Regions from separate parts of the Shewanella zhuhaiensis genome, predicted to be linked through region 1. Evidence: predicted binding sites of a transcription regulator. Region 1 holds the regulator's gene; each other region holds the start of a gene.
What was found. Region 1 encodes sigma-54, which starts transcription at its own class of promoters, with help from an activator protein. Its sites were predicted from a motif close to GTTGGCACGNNNNTNGNNT; they were not measured.
Positions count from the first base shown of each region.

Region 2: nirB (nitrite reductase large subunit NirB) is a predicted target of sigma-54. The motif match lies at 2,285-2,303, and genes of this name have one in related genera.
Region 3: MJ923_RS05780 (flagellar assembly protein FlgT) is a predicted target of sigma-54. The motif match lies at 1,524-1,542, and genes of this name have one in related genera.
Region 4: MJ923_RS12400 (TorF family putative porin) is a predicted target of sigma-54. The motif match lies at 1,895-1,913, and genes of this name have one in related genera.

Region 1 covers NZ_JAKUDL010000006.1:55,477-59,685, reverse strand. Annotated here, with positions in the region: gene rapZ (RNase adapter RapZ) at 1-37, opposite strand, end outside; gene ptsN (PTS IIA-like nitrogen regulatory protein PtsN) at 34-477, opposite strand; gene hpf (ribosome hibernation promoting factor) at 480-767, opposite strand; gene MJ923_RS15850 (RNA polymerase factor sigma-54) at 798-2,282, opposite strand; gene lptB (LPS export ABC transporter ATP-binding protein) at 2,397-3,128, opposite strand; gene lptA (lipopolysaccharide transport periplasmic protein LptA) at 3,125-3,685, opposite strand; gene lptC (LPS export ABC transporter periplasmic protein LptC) at 3,672-4,209, opposite strand, start outside.
Region 2 covers NZ_JAKUDL010000008.1:50,334-54,542, forward strand. Annotated here, with positions in the region: gene MJ923_RS17895 (nitrate reductase) at 1-99, shown strand, start outside; gene cobA (uroporphyrinogen-III C-methyltransferase) at 92-940, shown strand; gene MJ923_RS17905 (hypothetical protein) at 933-2,216, shown strand; gene nirB (nitrite reductase large subunit NirB) at 2,439-4,209, shown strand, end outside.
Region 3 covers NZ_JAKUDL010000002.1:54,221-58,429, forward strand. Annotated here, with positions in the region: tRNA gene MJ923_RS05775 (tRNA-Arg) at 138-213, opposite strand; gene MJ923_RS05780 (flagellar assembly protein FlgT) at 268-1,452, opposite strand; gene MJ923_RS05785 (FlgO family outer membrane protein) at 1,676-2,308, shown strand; gene MJ923_RS05790 (LPP20 family lipoprotein) at 2,305-2,757, shown strand; gene MJ923_RS05795 (flagella synthesis protein FlgN) at 3,060-3,485, opposite strand; gene flgM (flagellar biosynthesis anti-sigma factor FlgM) at 3,599-3,934, opposite strand; gene flgA (flagellar basal body P-ring formation chaperone FlgA) at 4,009-4,209, opposite strand, start outside.
Region 4 covers NZ_JAKUDL010000004.1:97,007-101,215, forward strand. Annotated here, with positions in the region: gene MJ923_RS12390 (efflux RND transporter permease subunit) at 1-540, opposite strand, end outside; gene MJ923_RS12395 (efflux RND transporter periplasmic adaptor subunit) at 571-1,716, opposite strand; gene MJ923_RS12400 (TorF family putative porin) at 2,080-2,814, shown strand; gene MJ923_RS12405 (DNA-3-methyladenine glycosylase I) at 2,811-3,497, opposite strand; gene MJ923_RS12410 (SDR family oxidoreductase) at 3,581-4,209, opposite strand, start outside.

The DNA of each region.
Region 1 (4,209 bases):
CTGAGCCGGAGCGGCCGGAAACGATGACGAGTTTCATCCTGTGATTACCTGGTAGAGTTCCTTTTCATCATGGCTTTTACGCAGTTGCTTCAACACTTGCTTGTCGTTGAGCTTTTCGGCCATGGCTGCCAGGGTACTCAGATGCTGTTGGCATTGGTCAGATGGCACCAACAGCGCGAACAGTATGTCCACCGGCTGTTTGTCGATGGCATCGTAGCCAATGGCTTCTTCGCATTTGATGAGTACGGCGAGAGGTTTGTCGATACTACCCAGGCGACCATGGGGAATGGCAATGCCATTACCAATGCCGGTGCTACCCATTTTTTCACGGGCCAGCAGGCTTTCAAAGATCTCTTGGGAAGAGAGGGAAGGGTACTGGGCTGCGGCGAGATCGCTAATCAGTTCCAGTACCTTTTTCTTGCTGCCCGGAGTGGCACAGCTAGTGCACTCCGGCGCCAGGATGGTACTTAGTTCCATCGTTAATGTTTGGTCAGTTTCTCTTTGTGTTTAATTACCTGACGGTCCAGTTTATCAATCAGGGCGTCAATGGCGGCGTACATGTCTTCATGTTCTGAGGTGGCGAATACTTCGCCTCCGTTGAGGTGAAGCTTGGCTTCTGCGATTTGCTGCAATTTCTGAACATTGAGAACAACGTGCACATTATTGATCTGTTCGAAATGGCGTTCAAGCTTGGAGAATTTACTCTCTACGTAGTCGCGCAGTGAGTCGGTGATTTCGATGTGATGCCCTGTCAGGTTGATTTGCATAGACACTTTCCTCCAATGACCTCGGTTGGGTTACAAACTCTTACGCTGATTCGACGGTGGTATCAGCATCGCCTCTCGGTATTTGGCGATGGTGCGTCGGGCAACGTTGATTCCTTGTTCCGCCAGAAGTTCTGCCATCTTGCTGTCGCTTAACGGCTTCTTCTGGTTTTCCGCTGCAACCAGCTTTTTGATAAAGGCGCGGATTGCAGTAGAAGAGCACTCTCCGCCATCTTCGGTTCCGACATGGCTGGAGAAAAAGTATTTCAGTTCAAAGATACCCCGCGGGGTATGCATGTACTTTTGAGTGGTGACCCTGGAGATGGTGGATTCGTGCATTTCCACCGCCTCGGCGATATCGTTGAGCACCATGGGTTTCATGGCCTCTTCACCGTACTCAAAAAAGCCCTGCTGGAATTGCACTATGCAGTTGGCCACCTTGAGCAGGGTGTCGTTGCGGCTCTCCAGACTCTTGATAAACCACTTGGCCTCTTGCAGATGGCCTCGGATAAACTGGCTGTCTGACTGATTGCGGCTGGTGCGCGCCAGCGCTGCATACTGCTGATTCACACTCAGTTTAGGCATGCAATCCGGGTTCAGCTCCACCACCCAGCGACCATTCTTTTTGCTCACCGACACGTCAGGGATCACGTACTCTTCCTTGGTGCTGGTGACGTTCTCGCCCGGACGGGGATTCAGACTCTGGATCAGCACTATGGCGTCTCTGAGTTCTTCTTCCTTGAGGCGGGTTTTCCGCATCAGGGTGCGGAAGTCGCGGTTGGCAATCAGGTCCAGATGCTCACGGATAAGCAGCTTGGCGTTATCCAGATGCGGCGTATCAGCGGCAAACTGCCCCAGCTGGATCAGCAGGCACTCGGCCAAATCCCTTGCTGCAACACCAATGGGATCGAAGTGTTGAATGCGCTTGAGCACAGCCTCGACTTCGTCCAGCTCAACCTCTTCATCGCCCACGGCCTCGAGGATTTCATCCAGGCTTTGGGTCAGATAGCCCTTTTCGTCAATGGCATCAATGATAGCGGTGGCAATGGCCAAATCGGTATCCGAAAAAGGGGTGAGATTTTTCTGCCATTCGAGGTGTTCGTACAGGCCTTCGCTGGTTTCGCCCTGAAATGGCATGTCGTCGTCGCGACTGATGCCGGGGCCGGCAACCGGAGCGGCGGTGAAGACTTCATCCCAGGTAGTGTCCATGGGCAGTTCATCCGGCATGGATTCCTGAGTCACGGCTTCGGAGGTTTCTACCGAAGCGGAATCACCTGCGCTGGCTGATACTGAGCCTTCATCGAATTTGTCGTCGAACTCTTTGTCGCCGCCATCGGCATCGTACTGATCGCCATCGAGGCGATCATCGTCCATTTCCAGCAGCGGATTGGCGTCGAGGGCTTGTTGAATTTCCTGTTGCAGTTCAAGCGAGGAGAGTTGAAGCAGACGAATGGCCTGCTGCAACTGTGGCGTCATGGTGAGTTGTTGTCCCAGTTTGAGCTGGAGCGACGCTTTCATCGTACTGCGGATCCTTCACTAAATAATTCAGGTAGAAAGCTTTTATCTATCAGGTTCTTCGGCCAATAGCCACCCTGATTTACCGGATATGAGACGGTAGGCTTTGTTGTTTAACTATAGCCTGAATTGCTCACCCAAGTACACTGCACGCACTTGCTGATTGTCCAGGATCTCGGCAGGTGTGCCTTCGGCAATCAGGCTGCCGTGGCTGACGATGTAGGCTTTTTCACACACATCCAGGGTTTCACGCACGTTGTGGTCGGTAATAAGCACCCCAAGACCGCGGTTTTTCAGCTGTTCGATAATCTTTTTGATATCGATAACCGAAATGGGGTCAACCCCGGCAAAGGGTTCATCCAACAGGATAAAGCGTGGGTTGGCGGCCAGTGCACGGGCAATTTCCACCCGGCGACGTTCACCACCTGAGAGTGACATACCGGCGTTGTCGCGGATGTGGGTGATGTGGAACTCTTCCAGCAGTTGCTCGAGCAACTCTTCACGCTCATCGCTGCTGAGCTCTTTACGCATCTGCAGCACGGCCATGATGTTGTCGCGTACCGACAGCTTGCGGAAGATGCTGGCCTCCTGGGGCAGGTAGCCAATGCCTTTGCGGGCTCGCAGGTGCATGGGGTCGAGGGTCAGGTCATCGTCATTGATGTGAATACTGCCCTTGTCGCTTTGCACCAGACCCACCACCATGTAGAAGGTGGTGGTTTTACCGGCACCGTTGGGGCCGAGCAGGCCAACCACCTGACCGGTATTCACCGTGAGGCTGACATCTTTGACCACCTGACGGTTTTTGTAACTCTTGGCGAGGTTGCTGGCCTTCAGGGTCAGTGCCGTCATTGCTGCTTCTCTTTCTGGGGTTGAGGCTGGTCTTGCTCGCCTTTGTCCTGCAATTCCTGCTGGTAGTTCTCAGGTTTGATGATGGTGATCACCTGATCGTCTTTTTTACCGCTGCTTTGCGAGCTGAGCTGCTGCTTTTCGATGTCATAGACGATGGAGTCGGCGCTCACCTTACTGCCATCCTGCTCGACTTCAGCGCTGCCCTTAAGGCCCATGATGCGGCTGTCGATGTTGTAGCTGATTTCATTGGCGCTGGCCTGCACTGTGCGGCCATCTTCCACCTGCTGGCTGTAGGTGGCGGGCTTGCCCTTGGCGAGCAGAATGCGCTTGCCGGTCTTCTCATCTGTGTAGGAACTGAGCTCGTCGGCCTTGAGCACCAAACTACCCTGGGTCAGGGTTACCGGACCTTCGTAGACGATGCGTTTGTTTTTCAAATCGGCGTAGCTGTTGGCGGCCGCGATTTTCACTTCCTGAGTTAAATCGAATTTGGTGTTGGCCTGCGCCAGGGCGCTGCAGGTACACAGCAGCACCAAAATAAGCGACTTATTGAGGTTCATAGGTTCCCTTAATCTTGCTTAAAAGCTTCACTTCCTGCGCATTGAGGTCGGCATGCAGGCCGACGCCACTCATATGGAAGTTATTGCCGCTGATTAAAATTTCTTGTTCGGAAGTCAGGATCATGGTCTTGAGATCCAGCTCCAGATAACTGGTATTGAGCTGCCGCAGTGGCTCGTTGAAACTGATAGCTTCAATCAGCACGTCCTGCTCCAGCATGACTCTGTCGCTTGCTTTGTCCAGTCTGCCGATTTTGGCGCTGAGACGCCACTCGCCTTTACCATCTTGTGGAAACAAGGTGTACACCGGCTGGGTGAACAGGGTCTGGGCATCGCCGTCGAAGTGCTCCATGTAGGAAGCGCTTACCCGGCTTTCGAGTTTGCCTTCGCTATCGTAGCTGATGCTGCGAAGGTCGGTGGCCACATAATCGGGTTTTTGTACCGAAGCAGTAGGCTGGGGCTGGCTTGCCTTTTTGCTTTGCACCTGCCAATACAGCGCCAGCGCCGTACCAAACAGCAGGATAATA
Region 2 (4,209 bases), on a different contig from region 1:
GAGAGCACGGGTTGTGGCAGCGGCTGCGGCAGCTGTGTCGGCGAGCTTGTTACCCTTTCATCAGAATTTACTTTAACCGGAGAGCTGACACATGGCTGAGTTCGACTCAATGATTGACTCGCTGGCGGCGGACTTTGCCCCCGGCTCAGTGGTGCTGGCGGGGGCCGGTTTTGGCGGCATGGGTAGCCTGACACTGGAAGTGCTGGCCTGCCTGCGCCGCTGCGATGTGCTGGTATTCGATGCCCTGGTGGATGAGTCAATACTGGCGCTCGCCAATCGGGCTGCTAAGCGCATCCCTATGGGCAAGCGGGCTGGCGGGGACAGCAGCCATCAGGACGACATCAATCTGTGCCTGCAGGAGCAGGCGCAGCGTGGGCTGCGGGTGCTGCGGCTTAAGGGCGGCGATCCCGGGGTGTTTGGCCGGGGCGCGGAAGAGGCCGCTTTTTTACTCAAGCGGGGCATAGATTGCCGCTGGCTACCGGGTGTCAGTGCGGCGCTTGGCTGCGGCGCGGCGGCCATGATCCCGCTTACCCACAGGGGGCTTGCCCGTTCAGTGAGTTTCGTGACTGGTCAGCAGATGGGTGGTCAGCAAATCGGCGGCGAAGGCAGCAGACACTGGCAGCAACTGTTGGCACAGGGCAACACCCTGGTGTTTTACATGGGGGCCAATCAGGCCGGGCTCATCTCGGCCAGTCTGCAGCTTGCCGGCGCCTCACCGGCATTGCCCTGCGCCCTGGTGCGCGATGGCGGCAGGCCGTCCCAGCAGCTTAAATTTTGCCCCCTGAAAGACTTAAGTACTGCGGCCTCCACTTTGAAAGGAGAAGGCCCCTGCCTGATGTTGGTAGGGGAGGTGTGCGCTTTGGGCGAAGAGCTCAACCAATTAAGGGCTGAGCTGCTAAATGGCGTTGATGCCTGCGCTGCGGAGGTGGTCTATGGCTGAATTGACATCCGCTAAGGGGCGCGAGCCACAAGATGAGGCAGCAACTTGCGCCAAAACCCTGCTTAGAGCCGTAGCCTGTGGCCCCAAGCGGGCAAGAAGTCTCACCCTGATTGAGAGCCGGTCGTTGCTGCTGGGCTGGAGTGATAGCTGGGTGCCTGATGTGTCCCTTGGCGCGGCGCTGATGGTGATGCGAAGCCGCGGCGAGAGCTGCGCCGAGGTCGCCGGTATGGCGCTGGCGCTGCGGGATCTGATTGACGCCGGGCAGCCCGAACCAGGCCTTGGCGGTTGGGTGGATGGGATGCCGGACTTTTTCGACTGGCCCTGCTATGCCGGTAAGCGTGGCCAGTTCCCCTGGCTGCTGTATGGGGTAAAGCGGCTGGAGCGTGAAGGCATACCTGTGCTGCTGCACGGCGACAGTGAAACTGACGTGCCCAGCCGCCGCTGCCATGTGGGTCAGATGCTGGCGCAGGTGGGGATCCCAAAGGCGAGCTCCATAGCCGAGGCGCGCTACTTTTTACGGGAGAGAAAGAGCTGCTATCTGCCCTTGGGCGCCATACTGCCACAGTGGCCAAGGCTTAAGGCGCTTCATCAACAGCTTGGGATCCGCAGCCTTATCACCCAGGCACTCAAGTTTATCAACCCCCTTGACGCGCCCATGGGGATGCGGGCGTTTTTTCATCCCAAGCTTGAGGGGCATTACGCCAGGGTGATGGGGCTTATCGCCAACGAGACGGCGGTGGACTGTCGGCAATTGCTGTTTCGTGGTTTTCAGGGGGAGACTGAACCCAACCCCCGGGTGGATACGCCGCTTTGGTGCATAGAGCCATTGGCGCAAGCCGCCAGCGACCTAGACCCCTTGCAGCCTCGCTGGCACTTGTCTGCCTGCGCCCCCGAAGGCACCCAGGCGACCCTGACGGCGCTTGGTGACGATATGCTGGCCCATAGACGCCTGGCGGCCGCCGAGTTGCCCGGTGCCTTCGATGATAGCCTGCAGGGCGCCAGTGTGCGCGCATCATTAGCGGCCGCCTACCTGCTTGGCAAGCGGGCGCGCACGGCGGATGAAGCCTTAAGGCTCGCCTATGGCGACGGCGCTGAGGGCGAAAGCCTGGTTAAAGGCTCGGGCGCCGTGGCAACCCTTTGCAGAGAACTGATGGCGGCTGGCGCCGCTGAGGCGGAGGCGGTGGGTCTTGTTCGCCGCTACTCGATGCAAACCGGCAAACCCATGGTGCAGCTTGCCCAAGAGCTGCTGCGCCAAAGGAGTGCAGCTGCCCGATAATGGCGCAGCTTTAGGGGCATGCACCCATGGCTTTATTTTAAATATTTAAATAAAACAGAAAGATAAAAGTTGGCACAGGCTGTGAATTACTGCTAGGGCTCCCCAGGGGGCAACAGGCTGTCAAACAGGGGCGCTTCGCCGCCCCACCTGATTTCTGATTGAATTGGCAAAGGCGCCACACTCCAGTTGGGAGTGGGCGCTTTTTTGTTTTCTGGAGGTCTAATGTCCAATCGTAAACCCAGGGTCGTGGTAGTGGGTAACGGCATGGTGGGTCACCACTTTGTCGAGTATGTCTGTGAGCAGGGTTGGCAGACCCAATGGGAACTGGTGGTCATTGGCGCCGAAGCCAGCATTGCCTATGACAGGGTGCAGCTGTCGTCTTATTTTCAGGGCAAGCCGCTGGATGACCTGTCTTTAAGCTCTGTTGAGGCTTACCGCAAGTGGGGTGTGGAGCTTAAGCTCGGCACCCGGGTGCTGGCGCTTGACCCGGTGGCCAGAACGCTCGGCCTCAGCGATGGCAGCAGTGTCACTTATGACTATCTGGTGCTTGCCACCGGCTCCTTTGGTTTTGTGCCCCCCATCGCGGGCGCTGACAAGCCCCAGTGCCTGGTGTACCGCACCACAGACGACCTGCTTGCCATCGAGGCTGCGGCCAAAAACGCCCGCAGCGGGGTAGTGATTGGTGGCGGTTTGTTGGGGCTTGAAGCGGCCAATGCACTTAAGAGTCTGGGGCTTAAGACCCATGTGGTGGAATTCGCCCCCCAGCTGATGCCGGTACAGCTCGATAGCGCCGCAGGCGAGCTTTTAAAGCAAAAAATTGAGGCGCTGGGGGTGTCTGTACACACCTCAAAGGCCACCCGCATCATCGAAGATGGCGAGAGCGCCGAGCTTAGGCTGACCTTTGCCGAGGGCGATATGCTCGAGACCGACATGCTGGTGTTTTCGGCCGGTATTCGCCCCCACGACGAGCTGGCCACGGCTGCGGGCATAGCCAAAGGGGCGCGCGGCGGCTTTGCGGTGGATGATCTGATGCAGACCTCGGCGCCGGGGGTATTTGCCATTGGCGAGTGTGCCAGTTGGCAGGATAAGATTTTCGGCCTGGTGGCACCCGGGTACCAGATGGCCCGTATCGCCGCCGATACCCTTCGGCACTTAAGTCACGCTTCCTCACAACCGCTGCCCGCACCCTTCACTGGCGCCGACATGAGCACCAAGCTCAAGCTGCTTGGCATCGACGTGGGCGCAGTGGGCAATAGCCGTGGCAACGACGACTCGCCCTTTGTGGAGTTCAATGATGCCGTCGCCGGGGTATACAAAAAACTGTGGCTCGATGAGGCGGGTACCCGGGTTACCGGGGCGCTGCTGGTGGGGGATGCCAGCGATTATGGCACCCTCTTGGGCCAATATCTTGAAGGGACCGACATTGAAGGCAGCCCCGCATCTTTGATGCTGGGTGAGCCAAGCGGTGCCGACATCGCGGCCAAGAAGGATGCGCTGGTGTGCTCCTGTCATCAGGTGAAAAAAAGCGGCATTGTGACGGCGGTTAACGAGGGCTGCGAGACCCTCGGTGATATCAAGCGCTGCACCAAGGCCGCCAGTGGCTGCGGCGGCTGTGGTCCAGAGGTACAGAAGATAATAGATACAGCTCTGGCCGAGGCGGGTAAGGTCCGGGATAAGTGCCTCTGCCCCCACTTCAGCCACAGCCGTCAGGCGCTGTATCACCTCTGCGCCGTGGAAGATATCCGCGACTTTGCCACCTTACTCAGCCGCCATGGCAGTGAAGGGAGTGCTGATACTGGCACTAAGGCCTCAGGGACTGCCCTGGGCTGCGCCATCTGCCAGCCGGTGGCGGCCTCCATCTTTGCCACCCTGCATAACGACCATGTACTCGGGGACGAGAGAGCGCGGCTGCAGGACACCAATGATGCCTTCCTCGGCAACCTGCAAAAGGATGGCAGTTACTCGGTGGTGCCACGCATCGCGGGCGGTGAAA
Region 3 (4,209 bases), on a different contig from region 1:
GCGACACAAAGGCTTTACAGCCAACCTAAAAGGCAGTGTCAGCGAGTGAATAAGCTGAATTGAAACGCCGGAAGTGGCAGAAACAAGGAATCAAAGAAAAGCTTGGAATTTGTGCAAGCAGGCACAAACAGAAATGATGGTCTCCCCACAGGGACTCGAACCCCGATCGGTCGCTTAGGAGGCGACTGCTCTATCCTGTTGAGCTATAGGGAGACCCGCTGATTATACTCGTTTTGCCTTTGATTAAAAGTGTTGATTTTTAACTGGTTAATTCTTGGGCGACTGGTTTTTTATCACCATGTCGCTGACCTGAATATTGTTCACTGTGCCGATGCCGGTTAACTCTGCGCGGGCACTGTTTTCAGTGACCTGGGCTATCTTGATGTTTGTGTTGCTGTTATTGCCGGTGGTGCGGTTGCTGTTGAAGCGGTCCGACAGGTTTTTAGCCAGCACGATAGATAGCTCGTCTCCCACCCGGAGCCCATGGCGGCGGCCCAGATTGAGGATCAGGGTTTCGCCCTGTTTGGCCACTACCTGACCCAGCACCGGCCGACACATAAGCGCATTGTCGAGTTCTTTGGCGGCCTGGGCGATGACTTTATCGACACTGCGGCCATAGGCTGAGCGCCAGAAACGGTCGCTTTCGGGGGCGACTATTTCGTTGCGGTCAAACTCCCAGGGCGCTGAGGCGGAAAAGCTTTGCCGCCAGATAATTTCGCCGCTTATGCCGTGAAACAGGGTCAGGGTGAGGGCGAATTGCCGCAGTGGGTCTTCACTCATCAGGCCAAAGTAGCTGCTTTGAGCCGGTTCGGTGGAGGCATCTGTGACTTCCGGGTACAGCACGTACTGACTGTCGCTGGCATTGGCGAGGTAGCTTGGCAGGCGGTAGCCCTGAATGGCGGCCTGGCGTGAGTCAATGGCCAGCCGCGAATTGGCTTGCAGATTGGCAAAGCCGGTGGCCGAAAAGTCATCCAGTTTGCCGGCAAGTTTAATCGACAGCGCTTTGCCGAGGCTGTTCAGTTGCCCCTGGGCCAATTGGCTGCGGTGGCTGATGGCGGTTTCCGGCACCAGAATACCCGCTTTGAGCGGTGAAGCCAGGCATTGCTCGGCCGGGTCGGCAAGCAGTTCGACCCGTAAATGTACCCGCAGGCGGTTGTTTTCAATCTGTTCGCTGAGAAGCTGCACCGGCCCTGTCATCATCGACTGATCCATCTGGAAGCTGCTGCCGGTGAGGCGCCCCCCTTCCAAGGTTTGGCTGGCTTCAAAGCTGACACCGGATTGCAGGCTGGCGTAGCTGATGGCCTGTTCTATGGCTTCGCTGCGGGCCTTGCTGATGTCGCCATCGACTATAACGGCTTCGCCCTTGGCTTCAACCCAGTCGGCGTGCGCAGGCGCTGCGCTAAGCCCGAATACCAGTCCTAGAAAAAGCAGAGTCGATTTGTAGGGTGCCATGTGCCAGTCCTGTTTGTGTAACGTGCCTTGGGCCTTAGCCGCTCGGCGATTAACGGATAACAGCCGGAGTGAAGCAAAATCCGTGCCTTGGGCGCCTGTGCCCGGCGCATTCGGGCGAAATTAAGGGGTAAAGTTTCTGCGCCCCGTGCCGATAGCTGTTTATCAAGGGATTGGCCTTTGCGGCCTTTCTGGTAATTAGCCTTTAATTTCATGGGGTTGATTTATGTACGGGAAAACTGCCGTCGCGCTGGCCCTTATGCTGGCGCTGCAGCCTGCCATGGCGGCCACCAAAACGCCCCAGTCTATAGCTTATGGCGAAGAGGGCTATCCGCAGCGGGAGCAAGTCAATGTTCTGGCGCAAAAGATAGTCAACGAACTGCTGCTGACCAATGATGTGGTAAGCCCGACGCAGCCTATTGTGGTGACCACCCCTGTGAACGTGGACGACTTTACCCACACCGGCAGCTTTGCCCGCCTGTTGCAGCAGGGCATGATGGCCGCGCTGCACGCCCGTTACTACAACGTGGTAGATACCGGCATTGGCCAAACCCTGCGGGTGACCGACAAGGGTGACTTGCTGCAAAGCCGCGACTGGCAACGGCTGCGGGATGTGGCCGATACCCAGCATGTGCTGGTGGCCAGTTACAGCCTTGGCCGCGATGGCCTTACCATCAACAGCCGGATTGTGGATATCGGCAACAGCCGGGTAGTGGCCTCGTCACAGTCGTTCAGCCGCCCGGGCGATCTGCGTGGTTATCTGGCCTATTCTGAGCAGGTAGTGGCCAAAGATGGGCTGCTGTATCGCTACGAAGCCCCCGGAATGGATGCGGTTAGCCTGCTGGGAGAAGACAAATGAGACAAGTGGTACTGATGATGTTGGCCGCGTTTTTACTCGGCGCCTGCAGCAGCAATGACCGTTATGTGCAGTGGGAGACCGTGGCGCCGGAAACCTTTCCCAGGCTGACCGCCATAGGCTATGCGCCGCTGGAAACTCAGCCTGCCAAAACCCAGGCCGAAAAGGTACTGATGGCGATGCAGGCCTCCAAGCTTGCCGCTTATCGTGAGCTTGCCGAGCAGGTGTATGGTCAGAAAATTTCTGCCAGTTCCAGCGTCAATGATTGGGCGATGCAGAACGACAATATCAAGGCGTCGGTGTCCGGTGTTATCCGCGGCGCTCGGGTCGTGAAAAGCTATCCTGTGGGTGAGCATTATGTCACCGAGCTTGAGCTGGACTTTGCCAAAGTATGGGCCGTGTACCAGCAGCAAAACCGGCCGCAGCGGGTTAAAGAGATCACCTATTTCTAAGGCCGTTTCAGGTTGCAAGTCCAAGGCCTGATGCTTAAGTTGAGGCATCCCGAACTTATACCGAAAAGCCCCGCATTGGCGGGGCTTTTTTACATAAACGAGTGAGGCTTTTCTGAGCAGGTGTTGGCCAGGGCTTGCGCTAGCCCGGACTTTTTCACCGTGCATTTGATTCCAGCGTGTTTGGCTGAAGCACTGTCAGTGCGTTTGCTGAAACGGAGCTGCTCAGTTGCAGGTTCCGGCTCAGGTTAAAAATCCAGGCTTAGGTTCAGATTAAGCCTTCGAGGTTTGGGCTTGGGAAACGCTCACACTTCGATGCTGTTACCGAGCGTAGAAATAGTGGAGGTTTTGCCCTTGTCGGTGTAGGTGAGGGAGCTTGCGTTACGGCTAACCTGAAGCGCCTGGGCCAGACGGTTAATACTGGCTTCATTGTGTTCTATCAGCTGGGCATTGAGCTGATTGGCCTGCTTGCAGCGAAGCAGCGTGGCCTGGGCGGCTTCTACCTTGCCCACCAGGGCCTGCTCTTCTGTCAGCAGCTGTTTGTCGGGATGCAGCGACAGCGCGTCATCATTCTTTTTGAGTGCCAGCAGGGCGGCAGATTTTGTTTCGGCGAGGCGTAGCAGCTCACTGGCGTCCTGGGCTATCAGCGCGGTCTTTTCGGCGTCTATCAGGACAAGCAGCTCGTCTAGCAGGGATTGCTGGTGGTCGAGCAGGGAAGTGAGTTCATTCATGGGGAAACCTCAGGCCGTGTTTGCAAAAATTTGGCGAATACAGATTACAAATTTTAAATGCAAAAAGCCGGCCACTGTTGAGTGACCGGCCGCAACCCGATGCCAAAGAAGGCTTATGCGTCTTGGTCGAGATCCTGCATTTCTTTTTCGAAGCGGGCGATATTGGCAGCCAGCTTCTCAGGATCGATTTTGTAGCGGCCTTCGGCGATAGCCTGCTTGATTTCGGCCACTTTCTTCTGGTCGACTTCAGGCAGCGATGCCAGCTTGGACTGGACACTTTGCAGTTGCTGGGCCTGACTGGTGATCACGAAAGAGTCTGCTTTTTGCGGCACCTGAGCCTGCGCAGTTTGTGCGGCAGAAGCCTGGGCACTGCGGGCGCTGGTCAGTGGGCTTGCGGTGTTGCCGACACGGTTGGCGGCGGCATTATTTTTGGGTAATTCGATGGCCATCGGGGGCTCCAGTGTTACGGATTCGGGTTTCTTAGCACTCTTATCGGCCGTAGCCAGCAAAGCTTTAGGGTATTTTACATTTTGACTTCCACTTCGCCAACGCCGATGACAGTGGCTTCCAACACCTTGTTTGAGTTGGTGTTTCTGATGCGAATTCGGTCACCTTCGTTACCATCCGCCAAGGCTTCGCCCAAGGTTTTTATCTCAAAGCTCGCAGTTTTTGCATAAATCGATACCGCATCGCCTTTGCAGACAAAACACAGATTGGCGGCAAA
Region 4 (4,209 bases), on a different contig from region 1:
CGCGCCGAACAGGGTGATGTCACCCACACCGGCAACCCGGCTTAAGGGGTCCTGAATGTTGGAGCCCACATAGTCGGCAATGTCGTTTTTGGTCAGGCTGCCGTCACCGGACACAAAGCCCAGTACCATCAGGAAGCCTGAAGTAGACTTATTCACCCGCACGCCCTGGGCCTGCACTTCCTGAGGCAGCAGCGGCATGGCCGATTGCAGCTTGTTCTGCACCTGCACCTGAGCGATATCCGCGTCGGCTTCGGCGTTGAAGGTCAGGGTGATTTCGGCGTTACCGAAACCATCACTGGTGGAGTTGATGTAACGCAGGTTGTCCAGACCTGTCATCCGCTGTTCGATAACCTGAGTTACCGAGTCTTCCAGGGTCTTGGCGGATGCGCCGGGATAACTTGCCGAGATCACCACCTTGGGCGGTGCAATGTTCGGATACTGGGATACGGGCAAGCCCTTGATGGCGAGCACACCCGCCAACATCACCAGAATCGCGATCACCCAGGCAAAGATGGGTCTGTCGATAAAGAAACGTGCCATAGCTTATTCCTGAAACTCGCTTGGTCTGAATTACTGTGCCTGAGTAGAACCGGCAGGCTTGGCCACCACAGGGGCGCCGGGACGAATTTTCTGCAGCCCTTCGATGATGAGCTTATCACCGGCCTGAAGACCTGAAGTGACGCGCCACTGGTGATCGATCACCTCGGCTGTGGTCACGTTACGGGCCTCAACCTGGCTTTCGGCATTCACCACCATGGCCACGGCTTCACCGCGGGTGTTGCGGGTAATGGCCTTTTGCGGCACCAGAATGGCACTCGGATCCACGCCTGTGTTCAGCATGGCGCGCACATACATGCCTGGCAGCAACACGTTGTCAGGGTTAGGGAATTCGGCGCGCAGGATCACTGAGCCTGTGTTCTCATCTACGCTCACCTCGGCAAATTGCAGCTTGCCTTTGTGCTCGTAAGTGGTGCCATCTTCCAGTACCAGCTGCACCTCGGCGTTATCGGCCGCCTGCAACTTACCGGCACGCAGCTTGGCCTTGAGGGCCAGCAGCTGAACACTGGACTGGGTGATATCAACGTTGATGGGGTCGAGCTGCTGGATGGTGGCCAGCACCTGTCCCTGGTTGGCGGTCACCAGTGCACCCGGGGTCACGGCAGATTTGCCGATACGGCCTGAAATAGGCGCCTGCACCTGGGTGTACTTGAGGTTAATCTCGGCGGTGTGCAGCTGGGCTTCGGCCACTTTCACCCGGGCGAGGGCTTCTTTGTAGCTGGCGTCGGCTTCGTCGAAGTCCTGTTTGGAGATAGCATTGGTTTTCACCAGCTTCTCGTAACGGGCGGCGCGGGCCTTGGCGCTGGCAAGGGATGCCTGGGCGCTGGCCAGATCGGCCTTGGCGCTTTCAAGCGTGGCCTTGTAGGTGGCGTCGTCAATTTTGTACAGCGACTGGCCTTCCTTCACTTCGCGACCTTCAACGAAGTTGCGCTCCATGACGATGCCGGACACCTGAGGACGCACTTCGGCTTCGAGGTAAGCACGGCTGCGGCCCGGCAGTTCCACCAGAATATTCTGGGCGGATGCCTTCACCTCAACCACGCCCACTTCCATGGGGGGACGCGCTTGCTGGGCGCCCTGCTGCGCTTCTTCCTGACCACAGGCACTGACCCACAGTACCAGGCCAACGGCGGAGGCAATTTTTAACATTTGCCGCATTGAAATCTCCTTTTTGTGTCTGGGCTAACGGGGTGGTGTAGATAAAAACACCTGGATACCCAGACAAATCGCCCATTTTTAATACTAAATTTATGATCCGCAAGTTATCTCACACAGGGGGCGCCAGCTCAAGTCAGCAAATGGCTGAAAAGTGTAAAGGAGTGCAAAAATTTCTTTTATTTGCATGTATTTAGCTATTTTTTAACATTTCATGGCAGCAAATTGTCTCCCGATAACCTGCCACATCAGTTGTTCATATTTCTTCATAATCTGTCGCGAGCTATTCACGTCCCCCGCCAAGGCCATTCATAACCCCTGCTTATGATTCGTTGCAGCGGGAGAACCCATTTCAACGAGGCAGTGATGATGAAATTGAACAAAACCCTGTTGGCGCTGGCCGCCATCGCATGTTCCAGCGGCGTTATGGCAGAAGAAGCCAAGGTCTTTGGCGGCACTCTGGGTGGCAAGCTGACTATCGCCAGCGACTATGTATTCCGTGGCGAATCCGAAACCATGGATGGCGATGTGCCAGCCATTCAGGGCACTCTGAGCTGGAGCAATGATGCCGGTTGGTATGCCGGCGTTTTCGGCTCCAACATCAAGTTTGCCGACCCCAATCTGGAAGTGGTGACCGGCCCCTTTATCGGCAAAGCCGGTGAGTTTGGTGATTCAGGTTTCACCTATGATGTGATGGTATTTTCTTACCTGTATCCCGGCGCTTCCTACAGCAACTACACCGAACTGTGGCTGAAGGTGGGTAAGCAATTTGGCAAGCTGAACATGCAGTTAGAGGTGACTCCAACGCTGGATGACTGGTTCGGCGTGGATGGCTGGCAAGGGGTGAACTATGCGGTGCACCCAAGCTACAGCTTCGACAATGGCATTCAGCTGTCCGGCTCTGTGGGGTATCAGGATCTCGACGGCGAAGGCGCCGAAGGCTGGGGTCACTGGAACCTGGGTGTGTCCAAGACCTGGGCAGGTTACACCCTGGATCTGCGTTACCACGGCAGCACAGTGGACACAGATCACAAGGTTTACGGCACCCAAACCGAGATTTTTGACGACCGTTTCGTCGTCGGCATCAGCAAGGCGTTTTAAATCCGGTTGTCACCCACGCCGCAGGCAATAATGCGGCTGACTTGAGCCAGCGTCCGGCCCGACTCAGCCTGCCAGTGGTTAAAAGCGGCCTGTGCCTGAGCCAGGCCCTTTTGGGTGGCAAGCCCTGCATCCACCAGACCGGTTGCCCTCAGATAGCCCTCCACGTCTGAGGTCAGCAGGAAGGTGTCTTTCCCGGTGGCGCGCAGGAAGTAAGGGCCGGTATTGCCCCCAAGCCTGGCGCCGCGCTTTTTGAGCACCTGCCACAAGGCGGTGATCTCTTCCCCGGGCCAGAGGCCGATATAACGTGCCAGACTGCCATGTTCAGCAGCAATTTCTTTCACCATCAAGGCATTGTCGTAGATGGCCCGGGTCTTTTTTTCATGGCGGATAAGGGCAGGGTCGCTGGCGCGGGCATCCAGTTGCTCCGGTGACATCAGCAAAATCTTCAGCGGATCGAAGCCAAAAAACGCCTCTTCATAGGCGGCCCATTTGGCGTCCACCACCTTCCACACAAAACCACTCTGAAAAATCTGCTTGCTCATGGCCGACAGTAACCGGTCATCAGAATATTCCTGATATTCGTCGGCCGACAAAGACTGTGGCAGCAGTGCCTCAAGCGCATCGACGCCGCCTTTTCGCTCGGCGGCGCGCTGATAAATACTGGCAAAGGATTCGATTTTCATGAACTTCCCTGAAACGATGAATGGCTTTGCCAGTGTACTTGCATGGGTGCCGTCAATCCAAGTGGTTGCGGCGAGCCGGGGTATTAGCCGAGGGCGGCAGCAATCACCTCGCGAAGGCTGCGGGGCTTGCGGCCGAGGATATGCGCCAAATCATCGCTGCGCGTATCGTATTCCCCTGCGGCAATGGCACGGCTGGCGCCGCCCAGCGCCTTGGCCAAAAAGCCGGGCAAACCCATTTGGCTCAGCGCAGCAATTTGCGCTTCCGGGCTGATTTCGTTGGTTTCAATTCGCTTACCTGTGAGCTTGCCAATGAGTTTGGCGATGTCGGCATAGGACAGCAGCTCAGGACCGGTGAACTCGTAAGTGCTGCCGATATGCTTATCGGCATCGGGTGTTGCCATCAGCAATCTGGCCAGCGCCTCGGCGATATCGGCCTTGCTCACAGGTGCAAAGCGGCCGTCGGCGGCTGCGTGGGTCAGGGCGCCGCTTTCCAGGGTATGGCCAAGGCTCATCAGTTGCAGCTCGGCATAAAAGGCGTTTCGCACCACAGTGGCTGGCACGCCCGAGGCGCGGATGGCGGCTTCAGTGGCGGCGTGGCTGGCGCCAAAGTCAAAGGCGCTGTCGAGACTGGGGGACTGGAAGCTGGTGTACAGCAGTTGGCTCACGCCGGCCTTTTTTGCGGCGGCGATAACGTTCAGATGTTGGGCCAGAC